Linked DNA regions of Microbaculum marinisediminis. The protein of the gene in region 2 interacts with the protein of the main gene of each other region in a pairwise test. Links are inferred from orthologs where the notes say so. Each region holds a gene or a part of one and is shown on either strand. Other genes may lie near its edges. The genes, in order: grpE and groL.

What was found.
Region 1: the proteins of groL (region 2) and grpE interact in binary tests that used the Escherichia coli proteins (3 or more experiments, as listed by UniProt). The link is inferred for Microbaculum marinisediminis from one-to-one orthologs.

The regions. Positions count from the first base shown.
Region 1 is NZ_JALIDZ010000004.1:216,546-226,870, reverse strand. The notes cover bases 830-3,684. They hold grpE (nucleotide exchange factor GrpE), read right to left. Parts: upstream 2,673-3,684; coding sequence 1,986-2,672; downstream 830-1,985. Other genes in these bases: hrcA (heat-inducible transcriptional repressor HrcA), read right to left, coding at 2,777-3,684; MUB46_RS09925 (hypothetical protein), read right to left, coding at 1,722-1,907; MUB46_RS09930 (PRC-barrel domain-containing protein), read right to left, coding at 1,029-1,520; MUB46_RS09935 (alpha-ketoglutarate-dependent dioxygenase AlkB family protein), read left to right, coding at 830-1,032. In the rest of the region: MUB46_RS09940 (pyridoxal phosphate-dependent decarboxylase family protein), read left to right, coding at 1-389; more of MUB46_RS09935, read left to right, coding at 418-829; more of hrcA, read right to left, coding at 3,685-3,880; rph (ribonuclease PH), read left to right, coding at 4,044-4,757; rdgB (RdgB/HAM1 family non-canonical purine NTP pyrophosphatase), read left to right, coding at 4,754-5,443; radical SAM family heme chaperone HemW, read left to right, coding at 5,440-6,618; MUB46_RS09895 (penicillin-binding protein activator), read right to left, coding at 6,626-7,837; rsmI (16S rRNA (cytidine(1402)-2'-O)-methyltransferase), read left to right, coding at 8,039-9,052; MUB46_RS09885 (YraN family protein), read left to right, coding at 9,033-9,407; gshB (glutathione synthase), read left to right, coding at 9,418-10,325. UniProt on the Escherichia coli protein: Participates actively in the response to hyperosmotic and heat shock by preventing the aggregation of stress-denatured proteins, in association with DnaK and GrpE. It is the nucleotide exchange factor for DnaK and may function as a thermosensor.
Region 2 is NZ_JALIDZ010000001.1:173,991-190,364, reverse strand. Bases 6,755-9,649 are described here. They hold groL (chaperonin GroEL), read right to left. Parts: upstream 9,074-9,649; coding sequence 7,436-9,073; downstream 6,755-7,435. Other genes in these bases: MUB46_RS00905 (DMT family transporter), read right to left, coding at 9,628-9,649; groES (co-chaperone GroES), read right to left, coding at 9,134-9,448; bcsS (cellulose biosynthesis protein BcsS), read right to left, coding at 6,755-7,265. In the rest of the region: MUB46_RS00960 (L,D-transpeptidase), read right to left, coding at 1-70; MUB46_RS00955 (hypothetical protein), read right to left, coding at 293-880; MUB46_RS00950 (protein phosphatase CheZ), read left to right, coding at 1,091-1,816; hisS (histidine--tRNA ligase), read left to right, coding at 1,933-3,417; MUB46_RS00940 (ATP phosphoribosyltransferase regulatory subunit), read left to right, coding at 3,524-4,660; hisG (ATP phosphoribosyltransferase), read left to right, coding at 4,657-5,631; MUB46_RS00930 (hypothetical protein), read right to left, coding at 5,628-5,900; MUB46_RS00925 (hypothetical protein), read left to right, coding at 6,227-6,535; more of bcsS, read right to left, coding at 6,549-6,754; more of MUB46_RS00905, read right to left, coding at 9,650-10,551; MUB46_RS00900 (hypothetical protein), read right to left, coding at 10,664-10,981; MUB46_RS00895 (adenylate/guanylate cyclase domain-containing protein), read right to left, coding at 10,998-12,971; MUB46_RS00890 (MFS transporter), read left to right, coding at 13,169-14,371; MUB46_RS00885 (DUF427 domain-containing protein), read left to right, coding at 14,407-14,763; MUB46_RS00880 (hypothetical protein), read right to left, coding at 14,760-15,344; MUB46_RS00875 (sigma-54 interaction domain-containing protein), read right to left, coding at 15,447-16,374.

The DNA.
Region 1 (10,325 bases), on a different replicon or contig from region 2:
GCCGCCGCTTTCGGGCGCTGAAGCTGTGGTTCGCGCTGCGCAGCTACGGGATGGAGGCGATCCGCGACATGATCCGCCGCCATGTCGCCTGGGCTGAGGAGCTGGAAGGGTTGATCGCCGCCGAACCGGGCTTCGCGCTCGCCGCGCCGCGCAGCCTTGCCCTGGTTGCCTTCCGGCTGACGCCCGAGGGGCGCGACGGCGCGGCGCTGGACACGCTGAACGACCGTCTGATCGCGACCGTCAACGAGACTGGCTTCACCTATCTGACCCGGACGCTGGTCGACGGCCGCGTCGCGGTGCGGGTGTCGGTCGGCAATCTGCTGACGGAACGCCGCCACGTGCTGGAGGCCTGGGATCACATTCGTGATGTCGCCAAGTCGCTTGTCTGAGGCCAAAGTTCCCGAGGCGGTCGAGATTATGCCCGGCTGCCGCTATGTGCCGGGTTTCCTCGACCGGTCGGCGCAGCACGACCTTGTCGCCGCCCTGCGCGGCATCGTCGCCGAGGCCCCGTTCTTCACCCCGAGGATGCCGCGTACCGGCAAGCCGTTTTCCGTCGCCATGACCAATTGCGGCCCGCTGGGCTGGGTTTCCGACAGGGAAGGCGGCTATCGCTATCAGGCGAGCCATCCCGAGACCGACCGGCCGTGGCCGCCGATGCCGGACATGCTGCTGGAAGCCTGGCGATTGCTGTCCGCCTATCCCCATCCCCCCGAGGCCTGCCTCGTCAACCACTACCGGCCGGCGGCGAAGATGGGTCTGCATCGCGACGAGGACGAGGAGGATTTCGCCGCCCCCGTCCTGTCGCTGTCTCTCGGCGACACCGCCGTCTTCCGGGTCGGCGGGACGACGCGCAAGGGGCCGACCCGCTCGGTGAAGCTTGAGTCGGGCGACGCGGTAGTGCTCGGCGGCGACAGCCGTCTCGCCTATCACGGCGTCGACCGCATCCTTGCCGGCTCCTCGACGCTGTTCGGCGACTGGCTGCCCGGCGGCGGCCGCATCAATCTCACCCTGCGGCGGGTCACCAGACCCTAGCTGCTGGCCGGCCGCGCCTGTCGGATTTCCTCGACCGACATTTCAGCGACAAGAATGCCGTTCTGTTCGAGGATGATGCGCTCGGCGGGGATCGCCACCTCGCGGGAGAACAGGCCGAAGATGCCGCCGACGCGGGCCCGCACCTTGGTGACCGCGCCGTTGCCGTCGACGATCACGTCGCTGACGGTGCCGACCTCGGTGCCGTCGATCGCCGCGATCGGGCTGCCGATCCATTCGATCGTGGCGCCCGAGCCGACCGGTGCTTCGCCCGAGGCTTGCGACCGGGCGGTGGCGGCCGCCTCGCCGAGCGTATTGCGCTCGACCTGCTGTTCGATGGCCTGGTTGGGGGTGAGTTCGCCCGCCGGGGCGCCCAACGGTTCGCCTGATGGTTCGCTCGTCTGGGCGTTGGCGCTGGCCGTCGCCAGCGCACTTGCGGCGCCAAGCGTCGTCGCCAGGACGAGGGCAGGCAGGATCCTGGATGTGGTCATGACGGTCTCCTCTTTTCTCTCGCGCGGTTGAACGCGCCCGCCCGCTCAAGAGGTGCCGTCTTTGTGGCCGGATCGCGCCCGGCGCGCTGTGTTACGGCGAATGTGATCGCCGATCATGAAAAGACCCCGGGATCGGCACCGTGTCGCCCGATTCCGGATCGTTTCGGGCGAGCCCGTGCGCCGCGAAGGCCTGTGGTCGGGTCACAGGAGTAGCGTGGCGGCGTCCGCGCCGGCGGCGAAATAGACCAGCAGGATGGCGAGCAGGGCGGCTGCCAGCGCCGTCGAGACGACGAGCACCACCCCGACGGGCCGGCCCGGACGGCCCTGCCGGGCCTGTTCGGCGGTTTCCCGGATCTGCGGTTCGGACGGCGGATGTCGTTGGCTCATCACTCCCTCGTTCGGGTTGTGTCCGAGCCAACGCGATGGGTCCGGATCGGTTCCGTTGCCGCAACCGGTCCGGCTGGATCAGGCCGTCTTGTCGACCTGCGGCGGGCCGTCCGGCGCGGTTTCGGCGGATTCCGGCTTCGCCGCCTTCGGGCCGCCCTTGGACACGCCGACCATCGCCGGCCGCAGGCAGCGCTCGCCGATCTTGTAGCCCGACTGCACCACCTGCACGACGGTGCCCGACGGCACGCTCTCGTCCGGCACCTCGAACATCGCCTGGTGGAAGTTCGGATCGAACCTCTCGCCCTGAGGCGCGATGCGGGTGACGCCGTGCTTCTCCAGCGTCTTCAACAGCTCGCGCTCGGTCATCTCGACGCCGTCGAGCAGGCCGATCAGCACGCTGTCGGCGGCCTCGCGGGCCTCTCCGCCGACGGCCTCAAGCGCCCGGCGCATGTTGTCGCCGACGCCGAGCAGGTCGTGGGCGAAGCGCGAAATCGCGTATTGCCCGGCTTCCCGGACTTCGCGCTCGGCGCGCTTGCGCAGGTTCTCCATCTCGGCGACCGTGCGCAACAGCCGGTCGCGCAGGTCGGCGTTCTCGGTCTTCAGCGTCTCGATCGGATCGGGCTCCGGCGCGGTCGCCCCACCGTCTGACATCTTGGCGTTCGGCATCTCGGTAGCTGGCGTCCCGTCGGCCCGGTTCTCGGTGGCCCGGTTCTCGGCCTCGGTGGCCTCGTTCGCGGCGGCGGTCTGTCTGGTTTCGTCGCTCATATTGTCCTCGGACAAGGCGGAATCTGTGCATTCCATGAATGGGTCGGCCCCGATATCAGGGCTCGAGGCGGAAAAATCAACCGTTGAAAGGGTCGAGGACGCCGCTAGTCGAGCAGGCGGCTGACGAGCTGCGCGGTGTAGTCGACCACCGGCACGATGCGCGCGTAGTTGATCCGGGTCGGGCCGATGACGCCGAGCACGCCGACGATCTTGTCGTTGGCGTCGCGATAGGGCGCGGCCACCACCGAGGAGCCGGACAGCGAGAACAGCTTGTTCTCCGAGCCGATGAAGATGCGCACCCCGTCCGCTCGCTCGGCATGGCCGAGCAGCTCGATGATGTCGTTCTTCTTCTCCAGATCGTCGAACAGCACGCGGATGCGTTCGAGATCCTCTAGCGCGTGCAGGTCTTCGAGCAGATTGGCCTGGCCGCGGACGATCAGCGTGCGCGGCCGGTCGTCGGCCACCCCCGACCAAGTGGCGAGCCCGGCCTCGACCACGCGCGCGCTCAGGGTGTCGAGCTCGGCTTCCAGCGCGGAGCGCGTGCGGGCGATCTCCTCGCGCACTTCCGTCAGCGTGCGGCCCTGCAGGCGCGCGTTCAGGTAGTTGCCCGCCTCCACCAGCGCCGACGGCGGAATGTCCTCGTCGATCTCGACGACGCGGTTTTCCACCGATCCGTCGTCGCCGACCAGGATGATAAGCACCCGTCGCGGCTCCAGCCGCACGAATTCGATGTGGCGGATGCGCATGTCGGTCTTGCTGGTGAGCACCAGTCCGGCGCCGCGCGACAGGCCCGACAGCAGGCTCGAGGCCTGGTCGAGCACGCCTTCCATGGAGCGCTGCTGCGGCTGCGGCCCGAACCGGGCCTCGATCGACTGGCGTTCGTTCGGCGACAGGTCGCCCACCTCGAGCAGCGCGTCGACGAAGAAGCGCAGGCCCAGTTCCGTCGGCAGCCGGCCCGCGCTGGTATGCGGCGCGTAGATCAGGCCGAGCACCTCGAGGTCGCTCATCACGTTGCGCACCGACGCCGGCGACAGCGACAGCTGCAGCGCGCGTGCGATGTTGCGCGAGCCGATCGGTTCGCCGGTCTCCAGATAGGCTTCGACGATGCGGCGGAAGATCTCGCGCGAGCGCGCGTTGAGCTCGGCGAGCCCCGATTTGCTGAGCCCCGCTTCCGGGGCGCGTGTGCCGCTTGGGCGAATATCGTTCATGATGGCTCATTATGTGCGGTCGGGAGGGACGAGCGTCAAGGCGGGCATGCAGGCCTGGGCCTGGCGGCGAACGGGGTGGCGAACGGGCGGCGAAGCGGTTAGAAAGCCGGCGATCCGGGCCGCTTACGGCCGCCCGGTCGATGTTCCCCCATTGGAGAGATGAATGCGACCGTCCAAACGCGCCCCCGACGAACTGCGTCCCGTCCGAATCGAGCGCGGTGTGTCGCGCCACGCCGAGGGCTCCTGCCTCGTGCGGTTCGGCGACACCGAGGTCCTGTGCATGGCTAGCCTCGAGGACAAGGTGCCCGGCTGGCTGCGCGGGGCGGGGCGCGGCTGGGTGACGGCGGAATACGGCATGCTGCCGCGCGCCACCGGCGAGCGCATGCGCCGCGAGGCCGCCTCCGGCCGGCAGGGCGGCCGCACCCTCGAGATCCAGCGCCTGATCGGCCGTTCGCTGCGCGCCGTCACCGATCTCGTCAAGCTCGGCGAGCGCCAGATCACCGTCGATTGTGACGTGCTGCAGGCCGACGGCGGCACCCGCACCGCCGCGATCACCGGCGGCTGGGTGGCGCTGCACGAATGCGTCCGCTGGATGCAGGCGCGCGACATGGTGCAGGAGTCCCCGCTGGTCGATCACGTCGCCGCCGTCTCCTGCGGCATCTATGCCGGCACCCCGGTGCTCGACCTCGATTACCCCGAGGATTCCGAAGCCGGCACCGACGCCAATTTCGTCATCACCGGCTCGGGCAACCTCGTCGAGGTGCAGGCGAGCGCCGAGGGCGCGCCGTTCAGCGAGGACGAGCTGCTGCGCCTGCTGACGCTGGCCCGCGGCGGCGTTTCCCGCCTGGTCGACCTGCAGAAGATGGCGATCGCATGAGCGATCCTGCCCGCCCCGAACCTCGGCGCCCCGAACCCCGGCGCCTCGAACCGGGCCGGCTCGTGGTCGCGACCCACAACGCCGGCAAGCTCAGGGAGATCCGCGAGCTGCTGGCGCCCTTCGGCTTCGATACCGTGTCGGCGGGCGAGCTCAGCCTGCCGGAGCCGGAGGAGACCGGGGCCACCTTCGAGGACAACGCGATCCTCAAGGCCCGCGCCGCCGCGGAGGCCTCGGGCCTGCCGGCGCTCGCCGATGACTCCGGCCTCGCCGTCGACGCGCTCGACGGGGCGCCGGGCATCCATTCGGCCCGCTGGGCCGGCGCCGACCGCGATTTCGCCCGCGCCATGCGCAATGTCGAGGAGGAGTTGCAGAAGAAGGGCGCGACCGGCCCCGACGCACGGACCGCCCGCTTCGTCGCCGCACTGGCGATCGCCTGGCCGGATGGCCATATTGAAACGGTGCGCGGCGAGGTCGAGGGCACGCTGGTGTGGCCGCCGCGCGGGACGCAGGGCTTCGGCTACGATCCGATGTTCCTGCCCGACGGTTTCGACCGGACCTTCGGTGAGATGAGCGCGCAGGAAAAGCACGGCGGCAAGGCGGACGATCCCGACAACCCGCCGCTGTCGCATCGCGCCCGCGCCTTCGCCACGCTGGTCGAGGCGCATATCGATACGGACAACGGATGATCGAACCGGGCCGCGCATACGGGATGCTGGACGAGGAGGGACGGTTCGGCGTCTACGTTCACTGGCCGTTCTGCGCGGCCAAGTGCCCCTATTGCGACTTCAATTCCCATGTCCGCCGCGGCATCGATCAGACGCCCTATGCCCGGGCGCTTTCCACCGAGATCGCCCACATGGCGACGCTGGCGCCGGGGCGCACGGTCGGCTCGGTCTTCTTCGGCGGCGGCACGCCGTCGCTGATGGCGCCCGAGACCGTCGCGACGGTGCTCGAGGCGATCGCGGCGCGCTGGCCGGTGGCCGACGACGTCGAGGTCACGCTGGAGGCCAACCCGACGAGCGTCGAGGCCGGCCGATTCCGCGCCTATCGCCAGGCCGGCGTCAATCGGGTCTCGCTCGGCGTCCAGGCGCTCCGGGACGACGTCCTCAAATTCCTCGGCCGTCTGCACGACCGCGCCGAGGCGCTGGCCGCGCTGGAGGTCGCTCGCTCGACCTTCGAGCGCGTCTCCTTCGACATGATCTATGCCCGTCCCGGCCAGACCGAGGCGCAATGGCGGGAGGAGCTGGACGAGGCCTGCGGCTTCGCCGGCGAGCACCTGTCGCTCTACCAGCTCACCATCGAGCCGGAGACGCCGTTCGCCGCGCTGCAGGCCAGGGGCCGGCTGGTCGTGCCCGAGGACGATGCCGCCCGCGGCCTCTACGACGTGACGCTGGAGACGACCGCGGCGCGCGGCCTGCCGGCCTACGAGATTTCCAACCACGCCCGCCCCGGCGCCGAGTGCCGGCACAATCTGGTCTACTGGCGCGGTGGCGAATGGGCCGGCGTCGGCCCCGGCGCGCACGGCCGGCTCAATCTCGACATGGGCCGCAGCGCGGTGTCGACCATCCGGTCGCCGGAAGCCTGGCGCGCCGCCGTCGAGGCGCACGGTCACGGCATCGAGGACAAGACCCCGCTCACCCCCGCCGAGGTGGCCGACGAATTCCTCGTCATGGGGCTGCGGCTGATCGACGGCGTCAACGTCGACCGCTACCGGGTTCTCGCCGGCAAGCCGTTCAATCCGAACCGCATCGCCGATCTCGTCGATTACGGCCTGCTCGAGGAGCTGCCCGGCCATCGCCTGCGGGCCACGCCCGCGGGCTTCGCCGTCCTCAACGCCGTGGTCGCCGATCTGGCGGCCTAGCCGAGGCCTAGCCGCCAGCCCCGAACGAGGCCGGCGCCCGCTGGCGGATCGTGGCCGAGCCGTTCTGGACCTCCAAGATCGCCAGGCCGCGCTGGCTGGTGCCGTTGGCGCGGAAGCGGAAGATGCCGTCGACGCCGGAGAAGCCGTCCGGATTGGTCAGCGTCTGGTCGCTGAAGCCCGCGGTGCCGCCGATCCGCGCCAGCGCCGCGGCGAGCGTCACCGCGTCGTAGGCGAGCGTGGCGTTGCGTGGCGGCACGACGCCGTAGCGCCCGCGGTACTTGGCCACGAACGCCTGCCAGCCGGCCGGGTCGGGCCCCGGGAACCAGCCGCCGTTGAGGCCGGCCAGGCGCCACACGGTCTCGTCGTTCCACTGTCCCGAGCCGAGCAGCTGCACGCGCCGCGACGAGATCTGCGCATTGGCGAGTTCCGCCGTCAGCGTCGGCAAGACCGCGTGGCCTTCGGGGATCAGCAGCGCGTCGGCCTGCGGATTGGTGCCGCCGACGACTCCGCCGAGCTGCGCGACCGAGGCCTTCAGCGCCTCGGCGCCGGTGTCGTAGCGCACGACGGCGGCGACGCGGCCGCCATTCGCCGAGACCGATTGCTGCAGGGCGGCCTCGACGACCGAGCCGTACGCGCCTTGCGGCAGAAGCGCGGCGAAGGAACGTTTGCCCTGCCGCGCGGCGTAGGACACGACCCGGTCGACGTCGGTCTCCGGCAGGAAGCTCAGGAGATAGACGCCCTGCGAGGCGACGTTGGCGTCCGAGGAGAAGGCCAGAACCGGGATGCGCGCCGCCTTGGTGATCGGCGCGACCGCGCTCACTTCCGCCGCGAACAGCGGGCCGACGACGAGGCTGACGCCGCCGGCCACCGCCGTCTGGGCGGCGCTGCGCGCGCCCTCCGGCGTGCCGCGCGTGTCGAGCGGCACGAGCTGGATGTCGGCGGAGGGGATCTCGGACAGCGCCAGCTCGGCGGCGTTCTGCATCGCCTTGGCGGTCGTCCCGGCATTGCCGGTCGCCGATAGCGGCAACAGCAGCGCCACCTTGATCGAGCCGCTGCCGATCGCATCGCCCGTCGGCTGCATGGTCGGGCCGAGCCCCGGTCCGACACCCTGTCCGCACCCGGTGAGCACGGCAAGGCTGGCGGCGACCGCCAGGCCGCCGAAGGCTCGCCGCGAGATGGCGCCGCCGCGAGCGGCGCTCCCTTTGAAGAACGCAAACACTGTACGCAAAATCCCCTGCGTGAAATCCCCGCTGTCACGGTGCCCGCCCTTGGCGGCGGTCGTGACGTTTGTCCCGTGCCAATGGTAGTGGCGAAGGGCTTGGAATCAAACCCTCGTTGTGGGAATGCGACGCCGTGTGCCGCGCATGCTAGGTTCGCGGCCGGCGTGGGATCCGGGCGCGAGAGAAAGCGGGACGGGAGAATGCGGGATCAGGAGCAGGACAGCGCGGCCGGACGCCGGTCTCCGGACTCCGCGTCGGTGCTGGCGGCGATCGCCAACGCACCCTCCGACCCGCCGGGCCTCTACGTGGTGGCGACGCCGATCGGCAACCTCGCCGACATCACCTTGCGCGCGCTCCGCATCCTCGCCCGCGCCGACGTCGTCGCCTGCGAGGACACCCGTGTCACCCGCAAGCTGATGAGCCGCTATGGCCTGTCGACACCGCTCCTGTCCTATCACGAGCACAATGCCGAGGCGCGCCGGCCCGAGCTGATGGCCCGGCTCGCCGCCGGCGAGATCGTCGCCCTCGTCACCGACGCGGGCACGCCGCTGGTGTCCGACCCCGGTTCCCGGCTGGTCGAGGCCGCCCGCGCCGGGGGGCGCGAGGTCTACGCGGTGCCCGGCGCCTCGGCGGTGCTCGCCGGTCTCGTCGTCGCCGGCCTGCCGGCGGACCGCTTCTGGTTCGAGGGATTCCTGCCGCCGAAACAGGCGGCCCGGCGCGCCCGCATCGCCGACCTTACCGGCATAAACGGCACCCTCGTCCTCTACGAGGCGCCGCACCGGGTCGCCGCCGCGCTTGCCGATCTCGCCGACGGTCTCGGGCCCCGCCCGGCCGCGCTCGCCCGCGAGCTGACCAAGCGCTACGAGACGGTCGCGCGCGGCACGCTGGCCGACCTGGCGGCGCAACGCGCCGAGGACGGCGCGCCGAAGGGCGAGATCGTGCTGATCATCGGCCCGCCCGCGCCGGGAAGCCTTGTGCCGTCGCTGTCGGACGCCGAGATCGACGACCGGCTCGCCGCCCGCGCGGCCGAGATCGGCGTCAAGCGCGCCGCCGCCGAGCTTGCCGCCGAAACCGGTCGCAAACGCGCCGATCTCTATCGCCGGGCCCTCGACCTGGGCGCCGGGGGCCGTGTGCCAGGGAAGGGCACAGATGGGAATGGCCCAGATGGGAAGGGTCGGGATGGGAAGGGCCGGGATGGCCAGGACGACGGCTGATCGCCGGCGCTCGGAACGGTTCGGCCGGCTCGCGGAGACCGCGACCGTGTTGCTCTATCTTTCGCGCGGCTACCGGCCGCTCGCCCGCCGCCTGCGCACCCCCGTCGGCGAGCTCGATCTCATCGTGCTGCGCGGCAGGACGCTGGTGCCCGTCGAGGTGAAGCTGCGCGCCACCGCCGCCGACGCGGCCTTCGCGATCACGGCGCGAAATCGGCGGCGAATTCTCGATGCCACCCGCTGGTGGCTTGCGCGCCACCCCGATCATGCCCGATACACGGTCCGCTTCGACGTGGTGCTGTGGTCGCCGTGGTCGTGGCCGCGGCGGATCGCCGGCGCGTTCGAGGCGGAAGCGTGAGGGAAGGGTCATGATGTTGAAAGTCGCGGTGCAGATGGATCCGATCGAGACGATCAAGATCCAGGGCGACACCACCTTCGCGCTGATGCTCGAAGGCCAGGCGCGCGGGCACGCCCTGAGCTACTACAATCCCGATACGATGGCGATGCGCGACAGTGCGGTCTCGGCCCTGGTCGCCCCCGTCGAGGTGCGCGACATCGAAGGCGACCACTACGGCCTCGGCGACTACGAGCGGCGCAGCCTGAGCGACTTCGACGCGATCCTGATGCGGCAGGATCCGCCCTTCGACATGCACTACATCTCCGCGACCCATCTGCTCGAGCACATCCACCCGAAGACGCTGGTGGTCAACGATCCGGCCCATGTCCGCAACGCGCCGGAAAAGCTCTTCGTGATGAATTTCCCGGACCTGATGCCGCCGACGCTGGTCACCCGCGACCGCGCCGAGATCGAGGCGTTCCGCGCCGAGTTCGGCGACATCGTGATGAAGCCACTCTACGGCCACGGCGGCGGTGCGGTGTTCCGCATCACCCGCGAGGACCTGAACTTCGGCTCGCTCTACGACCTGTTCGCCGTCACCTTCCGCGAGCCCTGGGTGGTCCAGCGTTTCCTGCCCGAGGTGAAGGACGGCGACAAGCGCATCCTGCTGGTCGACGGCGAGTTCGCCGGCGCGGTCAATCGCGTGCCCGCCGAGAACGACCTGCGCTCCAACATGGTGCGCGGCGGCGCGGCGCGGGCGACCGATCTGAGCGCGCGCGAACGCGAGATCTGCGAGCGCATCGGCCCGGCGCTGAGGGAGCGTGGCTTCCTGCTCGTCGGCATCGACGTGATCGGCGGCAATCTCACCGAGATCAACGTCACCTCGCCGACCGGCGTGCGCGCGGTGAAGAAACTCGGCGGACCGGATGCGGCCGCCCT
Region 2 (16,374 bases):
ACTGGCTGGCGACGGCGGGGCTGGCCGCTCCGGCGGCGACTAGGGCCGTCGCGAAGAGAAGGCGTTTCATCGACGTACTCGCTCTACATTTCGTCGTGATGCGGGGAGATACACACTTTCCCCGTCAGGGAGGCGAGGGTAGGCGGAGACCGGCGAGCGAATGGTAAATCGGACTTCACGGTGAGGCGGCATCTGCCGAAGTGGTTGACGCGGCGTTAATGTAGCGGAGACGGGCACGGTGATGGAAAACCGTGCCCGCCGGCAGCCTGGCGGCCGCGTGGGAGCGGGGACGTTAGTTGCGGACCATTGCCAGGTCGATCGGGTGATAGCCGGCGACCGTCGGATAGTAGGTGCAGTCGAGGCGGCCGGCGGGAATGGGGACGCGCGGATAGCGTGGGGTCGGTGCGCGCGGCACGGCGACCTCGGGTCGATAGCCGCGTGTCCCGTACTGCCCGTATCCGCCGTTTCCGTAGCCCACACCACCACCGCCGACGCTGCGGCAGACGAGGTAGTCGGCGCTCCAGTCGGTACGCCCGTTGCAGCGGCTGCGGCTCAGCCGCACGGTGGCGGTGCCGCCGCGTCCAGGGCTGACGGTCACGTTGCCCTCGCAGGCCAGCCCGCCGCCACGCACCCGGTAGCTGCCATAGCGCCCGTTGCTGCAGAACGAGAAGGCATAGGGGCCGTAGATCAGCCGCTGTGACGACCAGCAGCCGGCCATGTCGGCACCGCCGCCGGGGGCGGGTACATGCGGGACGGCGACGCGCGGGGTGGCGACTTCGGACTGCGCCTGGCCGGCTGCCGCGGTCAGCGGCAGGGTCATAACGATGGCTGCGCCGACGGCGAATCCGGCGATGCGGCGGAGGGTAGTCTTGGCGGTCATGGTGCTCTCCTTCGAACTGCGCCGACGGCGGGTCTGTCGCCGTTCGTCGAGACAAAGGATGTGCGAGGGCTGCTGAACCCGTATTGAACCTCTGGTTCATCGCCCGTTCAGCAATGCGCAGTCGGATCTCGTCACGGAAGCCGGGAACGGTTCATTAAGGCGCGATCGTCAAATTGCGAACTCGAACTTAGGTTGAGACGAGGCAGTGAAATGGCTTCCGCGGCGCGACGCTTTCGCATCGAAATGACCCAGGAACAGGGCGGCAGGGGTGGCGACGGCGGTGGCACCGGCGGCGCCGGGGGCGGCAGCGACGGCGACAAGTTTCGCGAGATCATGGACGCGCTCGCCGACATCCGCGCCTCGATCGGCAATACCGAACAGATGGTTTCCCAGGAAATCGTCGAGGATTACCGCGGCCGTGCCGACGAGGCCCGTCAGCTGCGCATCGAAATGGAGTCGGTCCAGCACGCCATCAACACGACGAAGCTGGAGCTTGCCGCGCTCCATGCCGGACCGGGCGGCAGGGACATCCACAGCGTCACCGATCAACTTGATGCGGTCGTGAAGGGCACGGAGCAGGCGACCGAGCAACTGCTTCAGGCCGCCGAGCACATCGACAACGACGCCAACGACCTCAGCGCCCGTCTGAAGGACGGCGAGAGTATCGATCTGCTCGACGACATCCGCGATCAAACCGTCAAGATCTTCGAAGCCTGCAACTTCCAGGATCTGACCGGCCAGCGCATCACCAAGGTCGTCAATACCCTGCGCTTCATCGAGGAGCGCGTCGACACGATGATGGCGCTGTGGAGCGATCTGGAGGCCTTCGTCCTTCCGCAAAGCACGCGGGACGAAGGCACGATCATGCACGGCCCGGCGCTTGAGGACGACTCCGGCGTCGCCTCCCAGGACGACATCGACGCCCTGTTCGACTGACCGGCGTTGCCGCCGGGACCCGGGGCTCCGCCTTGCCGTATCGGCGCCGATGATCTAGGTAGGGCCGCGCCCGCGTGATAGCGGGCGTTTCTCCTCGTGTTTCATGGCGTTTATCGATGGCAAAGACCGACAAGGCGGATCGCCTAAAGCCGCGGCTTCCACGCGGTTTCCAGGATCATGACACCGGCACCCTGCGCGCCACCCGCGCCATGCTGGAGACGATCGGTCATGTCTTCGAGCGCTACGGCTTCGATCCGGTCGAGACCCCGGCAGTCGAATATACCGAGGCGTTGGGCAAGTTCCTGCCCGACCAGGACCGGCCGAACGAGGGCGTGTTCTCCTTCCAGGACGACGACGAGCAATGGCTGAGCCTGCGCTACGACCTGACCGCGCCGCTCGCCCGCTACGTCGCCGAGAACTTCGACCGCCTGCCCAAACCCTATCGCAGCTATCGCTACGGCTACGTTTTCCGGAATGAGAAGCCGGGGCCGGGGCGCTTCCGGCAGTTCATGCAGTTCGATGCCGACACCGTCGGCTCCGCGTCGGTCGCCGCCGATGCCGAAATCTGCATGATGGCCGCCGACGTCATGGAGGAGCTGGGCATCCCGCGTGGCGACTACGTCGTCCGCGTGAACAACCGCAAGGTGCTCGACGGCGTGATGGAGGCTGTCGGCCTCGCGGGCGACGAGAACGCCGGCAAGCGACTGACCGTGCTGCGGGCGATCGACAAGCTCGACCGCCTTGGGCCGGATGGCGTGCGGCTCCTGCTCGGCCCCGGACGCAAGGACGAAAGCGGCGACTTCACCAAGGGCGCGGGTCTGGAAGACGGTCAGATCGCCCGGGTGCTCGGGTTCGTGTCCGCCGGCGGCGCGACCTTCGAGGAGACCCTGGCCAATCTCGCGGCCGCGGTGGAGGGCAGTGCCCGAGGCGCCGAGGGCGTCGCGGAGCTGGCCGAGATCGGCGGACTCGTCGATGCCGCGGGCTACGAGAACCGCGTGAAGATCGACCCCTCCGTCGTCCGCGGCCTGGAATACTACACCGGCCCGGTCTACGAGGTGGAGCTGACCTTCGAGACGGTCAACGAGAAGGGCGAGAAGGCCCGCTTCGGTTCCGTCGCCGGCGGCGGGCGCTATGACGGCCTCGTCGGCCGTTTCCGCCCCGAGGACACCCCGGCGACCGGGTTTTCGATCGGTGTCAGCCGTCTTCTCGCCGCGCTGTCGGCGCTCGGCCGCGTCGAGGACAGGACGGCGCTTGGTCCGGTCGTCGTCCTGGTGATGGACCGCGACCGCATCGCCGACTACCAGAAGATGGTGGCCGACCTGCGCGCCGCCGGCATCCGCGCCGAGATGTATCTGGGAACCTCCGGCATGAAGGCGCAGATGAAATACGCCGATCGCCGCAACGCCCCTTGCGTGGTCATCCAGGGCTCGGACGAGCGCGAACGCGGTATCGTCCAGATCAAGGACCTGATCGAGGGCGCCCGTCTGGCCGAGGCGATCGAGGATCATGCCGAGTGGAAGGAGGCGCGGCCCGCCCAGGTCGAGGCGGAGGTCGCGAACCTCGTCGACACCGTTCGCGAAATCGTCGGCCGACACTGCTAGCGCCAATGCGGCAGGCCAGCCTGTCGCCTTCCGCGCACGCGCCTGCTAAAAGGCTGCGACTCTTTCGTATTCGCTTAAATAACCCCGCGAAATCGGACCAAGACCGATGATCCGGCCCGCCGACAAAGACAAAAGCCTTGACGCGCTGCTCGCGTTCTTCGCCGAGCGCGGACTCAATCGCGTCGATCCGCCGATCCTGCAGCCGGCCTCGGTGTTCCTCGAGATGTCGGGCGAGGACATTCGCCGCCGGCTCTATCTCGTGCAGGATCCCTCCGGCCACGAGCTATGCCTTAGGCCCGATTACACGATCCCCGTCAGCCTCGATCATCTCGCCGGTTCTGCCGCCGACAAGGCCGCCGGCTATTCCTATCTCGGGCCGGTGTTCCGCTACCGTCCCCAGCAGGGCACGCCGGGCGAATTCATCCAGGCCGGCATCGAGCTCTACGGCATCGAGGATCGCGATCACGCCGACGCCGAGATCGTCGCCCTGTCGCTCGATGCCGTCAGCCGTTTCGGCTTGAGCGATCCCGAGATCAGGCTGGGCGATCCGAGCCTGTTCATGGCCTTCGTCGCCGCCCTTGAGCTGCCCGAGCCGTGGCCGCGCCGCCTGCGTGCCGCCTTCGGCCGGCCCGGCGGGCTTGCCGAAGTCCTGTCGGGCAAGCCGGCGCCTCTAGCCGCAAACGACAAGCGCCACGCGTTCCTTGCCGGTCTTGCGCGTACCGATCCGGAAGCGGCGCGTGCCGCGGTCGAGGAGATGGTGGCGGTTGCCGGCATCGCGCCGATCGGCGGCCGCAGCCCGCAGGAGATCGCCGAGCGCCTGCTGGAACAGGCCGAGCTTGCCGACGGCCGGGGCCTCGACGAAAAGGCCCGCGACGTGCTGACCCGCGTTGCCGCTGTGCGCGGCGAGCCCGAAGCGGCGTTGAAGGATTTCACCGAGATCGCCGATGGCGCCGGTCTCGACGTGAACGACCAGCTTGTCGGTCTCGCCCGCCGGTTCCTGACCATGGTCGAGCGCGGTGTGTCGCTGGAGCGGGTCACCTTTTCCGCCGAGTTTGGCCGCCGGCTCGATTACTACACGGGCTTCGTGTTCGAAATCTACGATCCGGCGCACCGAGAGGCGGGCCAGGTCGTCGGCGGCGGTCGCTACGACAAACTGTTGAGTCTTCTGGGCGCGCCGCGGGAGGTCCCTGCCGTGGGATGCGCCATCTGGATCGACCGTCTCGTCGGGGAGGAGCCGGCATGAGCGAAACGCTGCTGATCGCCGTGCCTTCGAAGGGGCGCTTGCAGGAAAACGCCGACAGGTTCTTCGCCCGCGCCGGTCTTGCCGTGAAGCGCTCTCGCGGCGCCCGCGACTATCGCGGCGTGATCGACGGCGTACCCGGCGTCGAGGTGCTGTTCCTGTCGGCCTCCGAGATCACGCGCGAGATCGGCGTCGGTGCCGTCCATCTGGGCATTACCGGCGAGGATCTCGTTCGCGAGGTGATCCCAGATGCCGACAAGGCGGTCGCGCTCGTCACCCCGCTCGGCTTCGGCGGCGCCAACGTGGTCGTCGCCGTGCCGCAGATGTGGATCGACGTGCGCACCATGGCGGACCTCGACGACGTGGCGCAGGGGTTCCATGCCCGCCACGGCCGCAGGCTGCGCGTCGCGACCAAATACGTGAACCTGACGCGCGCGTTCTTCGCAGAGCACGCGGTCGGCGACTATCTGATCGTCGAGAGCCTGGGGGCCACGGAAGGCACGCCGGCGTCCGGCGCGGCGGACCTGATCGTCGACATCACGACGACCGGCGCGACGCTCGCCGCCAACGCGCTGAAGATCCTCGATGACGGCGTCATCCTGAAGAGCGAGGCCAATCTGGTCGCGTCCCTGAAGGCGGCATGGAACGGCCGGCAGCGCCGCGCGCTGAAGAGCCTTCTCGACCGGATCGCCGCGGAAGAGCGGGCCCGCACCATCCGCGAGGTTCGTGCCGTTGTCCCGGGTGATGCGCGCAAGATCGCGGAGGGCGTGATCGGACGCTTCGGCTGCGAGGCTCCCTACGGCGTGGAGAAAAGCGGACCGCTCGTTCTGCACTGTCCGGTCGGCGCGATCCATCCCCTGGCCGAATACCTGCGCGAGCAGGGCGCCCACACGGTCGGCGTCACTCAGGCCGAGTACGTGTTCCAGGCCCGCAATCCGCTCTACGACAAGGTGATGCAGCGTCTGGAGGGCTAGTCAACGACGCGGCCGGTTTCGTAGGCCCACGTCCGTTTGGCGATCCAGGCCGTGGCGACGAGGGCGCAGGCCATCGGGATGACGCCGAGCGGCAGGTAGATCTCCGGCGGCAGGTGCAGTAGCCCGGCGGCCGACCAGTCCAGCGCAAGCGCGACGAAACCGATTTCGGAGCCGAACAGGATCGTCATTCCGATCGTGTTGAGGATTGCGATCGCGAGGACGGTCGCAGCCGGACGCGACGGCCCGGCAGGTTCCAACGGGGTGGACATCGAAAACGGTTCCTTCGGGGATCCACGCGCCTTTCGGGCCGCGGGGCGGGCGCAACGGCGCCGACGCTGCAATCATATTTGTCGAAGAAGTTCGGTTTGAAAGAGGCGACGGATTTTATTTTTGCGCCCCCATGGGCGGGCTTGCGAAAGCCGGAACCCAGGCGCAGTATCTGACGTGTCGGACGGAGCGTCCGGCCTGAAAAGCGCCTCCGGTGGGCACGTAACGGTCCGGGAGGCGCCCTGCGAAAGCCGGAAATTCCGCCTCGAGCCGAGCGCGAGGGCGTCTCGCGCAACGGGACGCTTGTCCCCTATCCGGGGTTCCGGCGATGGTCTTTCTTCTCTCTGTTGTCGCGCTCGCCGTGGTGGAAGTGGCGTTCATGACCGTCCAGCGGGTCTACTGTTCGCCGGCCAGGCCGAAATGGCTCGACAACGAGCCCGTGGTCATGCCGGTCAGCGTGGCGTTCACCGGCGTGTTCGCCGCCTCGATCGGCGCGGTTGTCGCCACGTCCCTCGATCTGCCCCTTGGCCTGTGGGGCGATATCGGTGTCTCGCTGGCGGCGATCGTGATGATCGTGTTGATCGTGTGGGCGGGATTCCGGCTGGTGGCCGGGCGCGGCCCGGCCGTTCCGCGCTGACTGCCGATTGCGATCATTTCCATATCTTGACCTGCACGGCGACATAGGGCCCGTCGGCATCCGGCTCCACGGCCCAGCCGCCGCCGGCCTTGATCTGCATGGCGGGCGATGGCCGGAATCCCACGAGAAGGCCGTAGCGCTGCTGGTCGTAGCCCGGCTCGCCGAAGGCGGCGATCTCCGGTTCGAGACTGATGTTCGGCGCCACGTCGACACTCGCGGCGATCCTGGCGCAATAGGTCTCCGCGGCTGTGGCGTAGCAGGCCGATCCGTTGAGGATCGTCGTGTCGGTCAGCCGCAGCCAGCCCTCGACCAGCACCTTGGCGCCAAGGCGCGTGCCCTGTCGCGTCTTGCCCGGATCGTAGGGCTCGGTCGTCTGGTCCTGAACGGTCGGCCCGCCGTAGACCGTCAGTCCCATGTTGCCGCCGATCCACTGGAAGCCCGGCATCACCTCCGCCGACAGCAGGCGGCCGGTGATATCCACGGTTCCAGCGAGGTAGTTGAACTGGCCGCCGTTGACGCTGGCCCTGAGCCGCCAGCCCGTGTGGTCGAGGTCGCCGACCGGCGCCCAGACCAGGCCGCCATGTCCGAAGTAGGAGTCCTCTGCGCCATCGAGACCGAAGAACAGGTGCCAGCGCGGCGAACGGGTTTCGGAAGCCGCTCCGGGCGTCGCGGCGAGCGCAACCGTGAATGCGGCAGCGAATGCCAACCGCCGGTGCGATCGCGCCTTCATCGGCCCGGCCCCCGTCCATAGGACTTCCCCTAGGGCAAATTCAACCAGAGTTAGAAACCGGGTGCAACCAGTTGTATGCGGGGGACGGGTATGCAGGGAAGGGGAATGCGCCAAAACAAAAGGGGCGGCCCGGAGGCCGCCCCTCGTATCTGCGATAAGCGGGAGACTTCTTAGAAGTCCATGCCGCCCATGCCGCCACCAGGCATGGCCGGAGCCGCGGCTTCTTTCTTGGGAAGCTCGGCAACCATCGCCTCGGTGGTGATCAGCAGGCCGGCAACCGAAGCGGCGTCCTGCAGGGCGGTGCGAACGACCTTGGTCGGGTCGATGATGCCCTGGGCGACCATGTCGCCATACTCTTCGGTCTGGGCGTTGAAGCCGAAGGTGTCGCCCTTCGTCTCCAGCACCTTGCCGACCACGATCGAGCCTTCGACACCGGCGTTCTCGACGATCTGCCGGATCGGGGCTTCCAGCGCCTTCAGCACGATGTTGATGCCGGACTGGATGTCGGCGTTGTCCGAAGACAGCTTGGAAACCGCGGCCTTGGCGCGCAGAAGAGCGATGCCGCCGCCGGGAACGATGCCTTCCTCGACCGCCGCGCGGGTGGCGTTGAGGGCGTCGTCGACGCGGTCCTTCTTCTCCTTCACCTCGATCTCGGTGGCACCGCCGACACGGATCACCGCGACGCCGCCGGCGAGCTTCGCCAGCCGCTCCTGCAGCTTCTCGCGATCGTAGTCGGAGGTGGTCTCCTCGATCTGGGCCTTGATCTGGCCGACGCGGCCCTCGATGTCCTTCTTCTTGCCGGCGCCGTCGACGATGGTGGTCTCTTCCTTGGTGATGTTGACCGTCTTCGCCTTGCCCAGCATGTCGAGGGTGACGTTCTCGAGCTTGATGCCGAGGTCCTCGGAGATCACCTGGCCGCCCGTCAGGGTGGCGATGTCCTCGAGCATGGCCTTGCGGCGGTCACCGAAGCCCGGCGCCTTCACGGCCGCGACCTTCAGGCCACCGCGCAGCTTGTTGACGACGAGCGTGGCCAGGGCCTCGCCCTCGACGTCCTCGGCGATGATCAGCAGCGGACGGCTGGACTGAACGACCGATTCGAGAACGGGAAGCATCGCCTGAAGGTTCGACAGCTTCTTCTCGTGCAGGAGGATGTAGGGATCCTCGAGGTCGCAGACCATCTTCTCGGCGTTGGTGATGAAGTACGGCGAGAGATAGCCGCGATCGAACTGCATGCCCTCGACGACCTCGAGCTCGGTCTCGAGCGACTTGGCTTCCTCGACCGTGATCACGCCCTCGTTGCCGACGCGCTGCATGGCCTCGGCGATCATGTCGCCGATCTCGCGGTCGCCGTTCGCCGAGATCGTGCCGACCTGGGCGACTTCCTCGGAGGTCTTGATCTTCTTCGAGCGCTTCTGGAGGTTCGCGACGGCCTCTTCCACGGCCATGTCGACGCCGCGCTTGAGATCCATCGGGTTCATGCCGGCGGCAACCGCCTTGGCGCCTTCGCGCACGATCGACTGGGCGAGAACGGTCGCGGTGGTGGTGCCGTCACCGGCGATGTCGTTGGTCTTCGACGCCACCTCGCGCACCATCTGGGCGCCCATGTTCTCGAACTTGTCCTCGAGCTCGATCTCCTTGGCGACCGTCACACCGTCCTTGGTGATGCGCGGCGCGCCGAACGACTTCTCGAGAACGACGTTGCGGCCCTTCGGGCCCAGCGTCACCTTCACCGCGTTGGCGAGGATGTCGACGCCGTTGAGCATGCGCTCACGGGCATCGCGGGAAAATTTGACTTCTTTCGCAGCCATTTCTTGCTACCTCTGTTAAGTGCTTGCGCAGAAATAAAAAAACCGCAGCGACCCGTCAGGTCACGCGGCTTTCTTCTTCGCAGCCTTGGTTTCGATGACGCCCATGATGTCGGACTCTTTCATGATCAGGTAATCCTGACCATCGACCTTCACCTCGGTGCCAGACCACTTGCCGAACAGGATCCGATCGCCTGCCTTGACATCCATCGCGGTACGCTTGCCGGCCTCGTCCCGGCCGCCCGGGCCGACGGCGACGACTTCGCCTTCGCTCGGCTTTTCCTTGGCGGTGTCCGGGATGATGATGCCGCCCGCGGTCTTCTCTTCTTCGCTAATGCGCTTCACAAGCACACGGTCGTGCAGAGGACGAAAGTGCATGTAAAGTACCCTCCAAATTGTGCGGCTCTCTTCGCGGAGCCACGGGTTCACAGAGTGTTTGGGACGGCTGTTAGCACTCTCGATTGATGAGTGCCAGCAGTCGCCGAACGAGATAAGTTGGGGGCGTGGGACTGTCAAGGGGCGGAGCCGCCGGAACGGCCGATACGGTCGTCCCGGGGTCAGTCTCCCGGCGCCGTATAGCGCCGCCGCGGGAAGATCGGCCACCCCGGACGGGTGGCGATCAGGCAGGCGAGAATGATCAGCGCCGCGCCCAGATAGGTGGCCGGACCGGGCCGTTCCTGGAAGAACAGCATCGCGAACGCGGTCGCCCACAGCAGATTGGTGTATTCCAGCGGCGCCAGCCGGCCGGCCTCGGCGTGCTTGAACCCCCAGGCGATCAGCAGGTGCCCGGTGGTGCCGAGTAGCCCGACCACGACGAACGCGATCAGGTCGTGCATGCCGATCCCGGTCCAGGTCGCGATCCCGACCGGCGTCAGGACGATGGCGGCGAGGATCGCCTGCATGAAGATCAGCACGGGGATGGCGTCGTGGGCGGAGTGCTTGCGCAGAAGCACGATGCCGAGCGCGTAGGCGATCGCCGACAACAGCGCCGCCGCGATCCCGGCCGGCGTCAGCGCCTGACCCGAGCCGAAGTCTCCGGCGACGACGACGACGATGCCGACGAAGCCGAGGCCGACGGCCCCGATCGCCCGTGTGGTGACCGGTTCGCCGAGGATCAGCCTGGCGATCAGGATCATGAAGATCGGCGCGGTGAAGGACAGCGTCACCGCTTCGACCAGTGGCATCCGCGTGATGGCGTAGAAGAACGATCCGGCGGCGACGATCATCACCGAGGCGCGCAGGCCGTTGGACTTGAGCGATTGCCGGGTGATCCGGTGCGGTCCCGTCGCCAAGAAGACGACGAACGCGAACGCCGCGCCCATCACGTAGCGCAGCCAGACGATCTGCAGGATCGAAGATTCCGGACCGAACCCTTTTACGATGGCGTCCATGCCCGACAGCAGGAAGATGGACAGCGCCACCACGAGGGCAGGGCGCATGGACGCGGCGGTGTCCGCCGTGCGGCCGGTCGCGTCGGACATGATCGGGGGCCCTCGAAGACGTTTCTCACCGCCAATAGCACGGCGCGCACCGGCCGCCTATCGCCGACGGCGCATGCCAGCCCTGCCGTAGCGTGAGCGCGGCGGGAGTATGTTAGGGAAGGGGGAACTCGCTGACCGTGCCCGCCTCGTTGTCGATCACCATGAACAGGTCGAAATAGGCGAAGGTCGGCTCCGTGCCCGTGCGGTCCTTGAACCGGGCAATCCAGGCGGCGTCGTGCGCCTTGCGCGCTGCTTCCTTGTTCGGCCAGACATAGATGCCGGCGAGCTTTCCGTCCGCGGCGCGCACGAAATGCTTGCGGACGAGATCGGGGTTGGCCTGCCAATGGGCGACGACGCCGCGCGCGTCCGCGACGATGTCATCGTTGCTCATGCCCTCGGGGGCTTCGAAGCTGACCATCTCGACGATCATGTACCAGGTCTCCTGTCTACGTTCCGCTTTGCGCCGGCGTGACGATGCGGCGCGGCTCGAACACCTCGAGCGGCTCTGACCGCCCTTTTACCTGAACTTCGCCCCGCGCGGTGAAGTCGATTTTGTCTGCGGCCAGATTGCCTGCGCCCGGCTCACCTGCACACAGATCGTATGTCTGCCTGCTGACGAGGATTGCGGTGCCGAGCTCCTTGTTCATCCCTTCCAGCCGCGAGGCGACGTTCACGGTATCGCCCATCGCCGTATATTGGAGCCGGTCCTCGGCCCCGACGTTGCCGACCACCGCCGGCCCGGTATGGATGCCGATGCGTGTGATCAGTTCGGGCTTTCCCGCGGCACGCTGCGCGGCGTTGAACGCCGCCAGCGCCTCCTTCATCTGCAGGGCGCAGCGGCAGGCGTCCCGCGCATGGTCGGGCGAGGCGACGGGCGCGTTCCACATCGCGTTGATGGAATCGCCCAGGAACTGGACGATCGTCCCGTTGTTCGCGTCCACGCAGCCATTGAGCAACTCGAAATAGTCCGACAGCATGGAGACGACGGTCTCCGGCGCGTTCTGCTCCGAGATCGTCGTGAAATCCTTGATGTCGGTGAACATGACGGTGACGGTCTCCCGCACCGCGGCACGCCGGTCGAACAGGCCCGAATCGACGATGCGGCGGACGAGTTCCTTCGGCACGTAAAGCCCGAACGAGCTTATCGCGATGCGCGCGGAGGCGAGTGCGCCGTTCAGCGTGACGATTTCCGAGATCCGCGAGCGCAGGGGCGGGGGCTCGGAAAAATCGAAATCCCTCAGCCGCAACGCTTGTCCGGTGAGCGTCGTCAGCGACCGGCTGATCAGCCGGGAAATGATGACGGTGATGGCGATCCCGAGCCCCAGGACGCCGATGCCGATCGCGAGCCCCTGATGCAGCCCCCTTTCGACGTCGGCCGTGAAGTCGCTTCGCGGCGCGGCGACCGCGATGGTGTAGCCCGCGAACGTCGAGAGGAAATCGATCGGCGCGAGCAGTACCTCGTAGACCTTTCCGGCGTGCGCGAAATGCGTCCGGCCGCTGCGGGAGGTCTTCAGCGCGTCGCCGACCTGATTAAGCAGCGGGTCGTGCTCGGCGAGGTCGACATGGTCGTCGCCGCGTTGACCGTTGGCGATCTCGATGAGTTCGGCCATCAGGACCGGGTCGGAGTGGACGATCAGCTTGCCGTCCGGATCGAAGATGTAGGAATGCGCGTTCGGCGACACCCGCTCCTCGTCCAGGAAACGCGCCACGGTATCCATGAGAACGTCGGCGGCGATCACCACGCCCGGATCGGTCTTGTGCTTGAGTGCGATGGTCTTCACGTAGGCGCCGCTGAACGGCATGAAGTAAGGCTCGGTGGCGATCGGCCCTGTCGCCTGGGTCGCCTCGCGATACCAGATCCGCGTGCGCGGATCGAAGTCCGTCGGCCTGGCCGGGATGAACGAGGTCGGTTCGCCATCGGCGCCGAGAAACGTCCAGCGCACGGTCGGATCGCCCGCCGCGTCGGGGATGATCATCTCCATAGCCGCGACGGCGTCTTCCGGTGCGTCCAGCGGCGCCCGCCAGGGGGAACCTTCGCGCAGGCTCACCAGGCGCAGGAAGCGGCCGTCGGGATATCCTACGAAGATGCCGTCCAGGTCCGGCGCGAGTGCGATGGTCTCGAACAAAAAGCCGCGCTTTTCGTCGAGGCTGGCCGGTGGCGACGTCGCCATGTCGTCCAGCCCGGCCGCCAGTTGCGCCATCGCCAGCTTGTCGGCGAACGCGATGCGGTAATGATCGACGATGCGCTCGGAGACCGACGCCATTTCGAGGTCGATGGCCTCGTAGGCCGCATCGTGCCCGCGGTCGTAGGACAGCCAGAGCATCGGCCCGGCGATAGCGATCAGCAGGACCACGAAGACAAGCCCGAGATGGATGCGAAGGGGTCTGGTCCAGGTGCCGTTCTCGTCGTTCTCCCGCATCGACCGTCCGTTCCCCCAACTTGCGAATCGGCAATCCGCTTTCCCTTCACAACCCTAACACCGGTCGCGCGCGACGGGCCAAGCTGTTCGCGAACTGCGGGAATCGGACGGCCGATGGATTCGGATTGCGCCGCCGTCGACCTTCGTCTATCGCGAGTATTCCGTTCGCATGCGAGCCTAAGGCGATGGCAGGCCCTTTGACCGATACTCGAGCCGATACGGCCCTGCCGTTGCCCGCGTTGGCCGCCGTCATGGCGGTGATCGGCGCATTCGCGCTGTCGGTCGGCTACATCTATCCCGCCATTGCCCTCAATCTCGAGGAGCGCGGCGTGTCGACCGTGACGATCGGCGTGCTGGCGGCGATCCAGGGCCTCGGCGTCCTCGTCTGCTCGGTCATGCTGCCGTGGCTCACCGGGCGTTTCGGCGCCTGGCGGCTTGCGGTCTGGTCGCTGCTGGGAACCGCCGCGACCATGACGCTTCTGGGGCTGACCGAACATCTGGTCATCTGGGGCATCCTGCGCTTCCTGCTCGGCGTCGGCGCCAACGCCCTGTTCGTCATCTGCGAGGTGTGGATCAACGTCCTGGCGCCGGAACGGTTTCGCGGCCGTGTCATCGGTACCTACACGACCGTGATTTCCGCTCTGTTCGCGCTCGGCCCGCTACTCGTCCCGGTGCTCGGCTACCAGGGTGCCGGCTCCTTCGGTGCGGTCGCTGCGATCTACCTTCTCATGGGCGCGCCGGTGCTTTGGCTCCGGACGGCGGTGCCGGCGATGGAGAAAGTGCCGTTCCGCGAACTGCCGAGGGTCATGTTGGCGATCCCGGTCCTGCTGCTGGCGGTCGCGGTGTTTTCGTTCTTCGATGCCGCGACCTTCGCCCTGTGGGTCGTCTACGCGTTCGGTCGCGGCGAGACCCAGACGGTGACGATCATCACCCTGTCGGTGCTGGTGACCGGCAACGTGATCCTGCAGTTTCCGATCGGCTGGCTCGCCGACCGGATGAACCGCCGCCTTCTGCTGGCGCTGCTGTCCGCCGCCGCGTTCGCCGGTGCCATCGTGCTTCCGCTACTGCCGCTGTCCAATGTCCTGACCTATGTCTTCCTGTTCTTCTGGGGGGCAGCGGCCTTTGGCGTCTACACGATCGCCATAACCCTTATCGGCCAGTATCTAACCGGCATCCGCCTTGTGGCGGCAAACGCCGCGTTCGGCGTGATGTGGGGAATCGGCGCCCTGATCGGACCCTGGATCACCGGTTTGGCGATGCAGTCGCAGGGGCCCGTCGGATTGTCGCTCACCTTCGCCGTGGTTTACGGTGTCCTGACGATCGCCGCCCTCAGCTTGCCGCCGATCCGCGCCGCGCTGGTCGGACTGGAGCGGGAGGGCAAGGGCAAGGGCAAGGGCTGACCCCCTTCACTGGAAAGTCCGATGGGGAGCATCCGATGAAACTGCCCGGACCCGACCATCCGATCACGATTTCACCGGCCAGACGGCATGTCACCGTCATCGCCGGCGGGCAGCGTGTCGCCGAAAGCGACCGTGCCCTGGTGATGCGGGAGGCTCATTATCCGCCGGTCTACTACCTGCCGCGCGAGGATGCGGCGATGGACCGGCTCGAGCCCAGCGAGCACCTGACCTACTGCCCGTTCAAGGGGGAGGCTTGCTATTTTACGATCCCCGCCCTGGGGGATGCCGGCCGCAACGTGGCGTGGTCCTACGAGACGCCTTATGCGGCGGTCGCGGAGATCGCCGGCTGTCTCGCCTTCTATGCCGATCGCGTCGACGTCGAGATCGGCTAGCCGCGCGTGATCGTGATCGGCAGCGAGAACGCCGCCGTCTTGCCGTAGACCCGGTCCGTGAGCGTGGTCGTGACCACGTAGTCGCCGGGGCCGAGCCCGCCGAACACGTAGGTCAGAGCCAGGAACACGTCCGCGTCGCGCTCGGCCGATGCGATCTGGAACTCCGCGAACGCCTTGTGGCCGACGATGATCTTGCCTTCGGCCGTCGCCACCCTGACGTCGGCGACCAGGTCGGTCCGGTAACCTTCGCCGGTGGACTCCCAGCCGAAGGCCACCGGCTCGGCGTAGATGTGGATTTCCTCGTCGACCGTGTAGGTGTTGGTCGCGCGCGGCTCTTCCCGGCCGAACGCGGTCGGCGCGGAATCGACCAGTGCGGTCTTGCGGAAGGCGAGGGGGACCGTCTGCCAGACGGCCTCGGCGAACCGGTCGGCGAGGTCCAGCGCCTCCAGGGTCCGGCCGGCGGCGGCGGCCTGTTCAGCCTCGCCCGCCAGCGCCTTCAGGGCCTCGTCCGCCATGGCGGGCGCCGCGGCGATCCACGACACGATGGCGCCGACCAGGGCGCTGCGGAGAAAACGGATCATCTTACCCCCCGAAGCACGGCCTTTTCGCTCAGCCGCTGCATCCGGCAATCATATTGGCGCATGGAAACGGGCCGCGGCAAGCGAACCCTGCGAAGTGCGCGATCAGGCCGCGGAGTGCGCGACCAGGCGGTCTGCCGTCCAGCCCTGTTTCTTGCGGTAGATGGTGGAGGCGCTGATCTGCAGGGCGGCGGCGGCCTGGACGACATTGCCGTCGAAGGCCGAGAGCGCATCCTCGATGATGCGCCGTTCCTGCAGCCAGAACGGCTCAATCGTCCCGGATTGCTGGATCGGATTGCCGGCGTCCGCGCTCCGGACGGGCGCCTCGACACCGATCTGGCCGGCCCGGGCCAGCGCCATCGCCAGCATCGGGGCTGTGATTTCGTCCCCGTCGTTCATCACGACGGCGCGGCGGATGACGTTCTGCAGTTGGCGCACGTTGCCGGGCCACTCGTAGTGGACGAGCAGGGCGCGGGCCTCCGCGTCGAACCGTGTGAAGCCGCGGCCTTCCTCGGCGGCGAACGCCAGCAGCGTCGCGTCCGCGATCGGCAGGATGTCCTCGCACCGCTCGCGAAGCGGCGGCAGGTGAACTGGCAGCACGTGCAGGCGGTAGTAGAGGTCGGCGCGGAACCGGCCTGCGGCGACTTCGGCCTCCGGGTTGCGGTTGGTCGCGCAGACGAAGCGCACGTCGACGGGCCTGGACTGGGTGTCGCCGACCCGGCGCAAAGTGCCCGTTTGGATGAAGCGCAGGAGCTTTGTCTGCAGGTCCGGCGCCATTTCGCAGATTTCGTCGAGGAACAGCGTGCCGCCATTGGCCAGCTCCGCGGCGCCGGCGCGGTCCTCGTTGGCGCTGGTGAAGGCGCCGCGAACGTGGCCGAAAATCTCGCTTTCCATCAGATCGCGCGGGATCGCGCCGCAATTGAGCGCGACGAAGGCGCCGGGACGTCCGGACCGGCCATGCACCGCCTCGGCGGTCAGTTCCTTGCCGGTTCCGCTCTCGCCGGTGACGAAAACCGGGGCTTTCGAAGGGGAC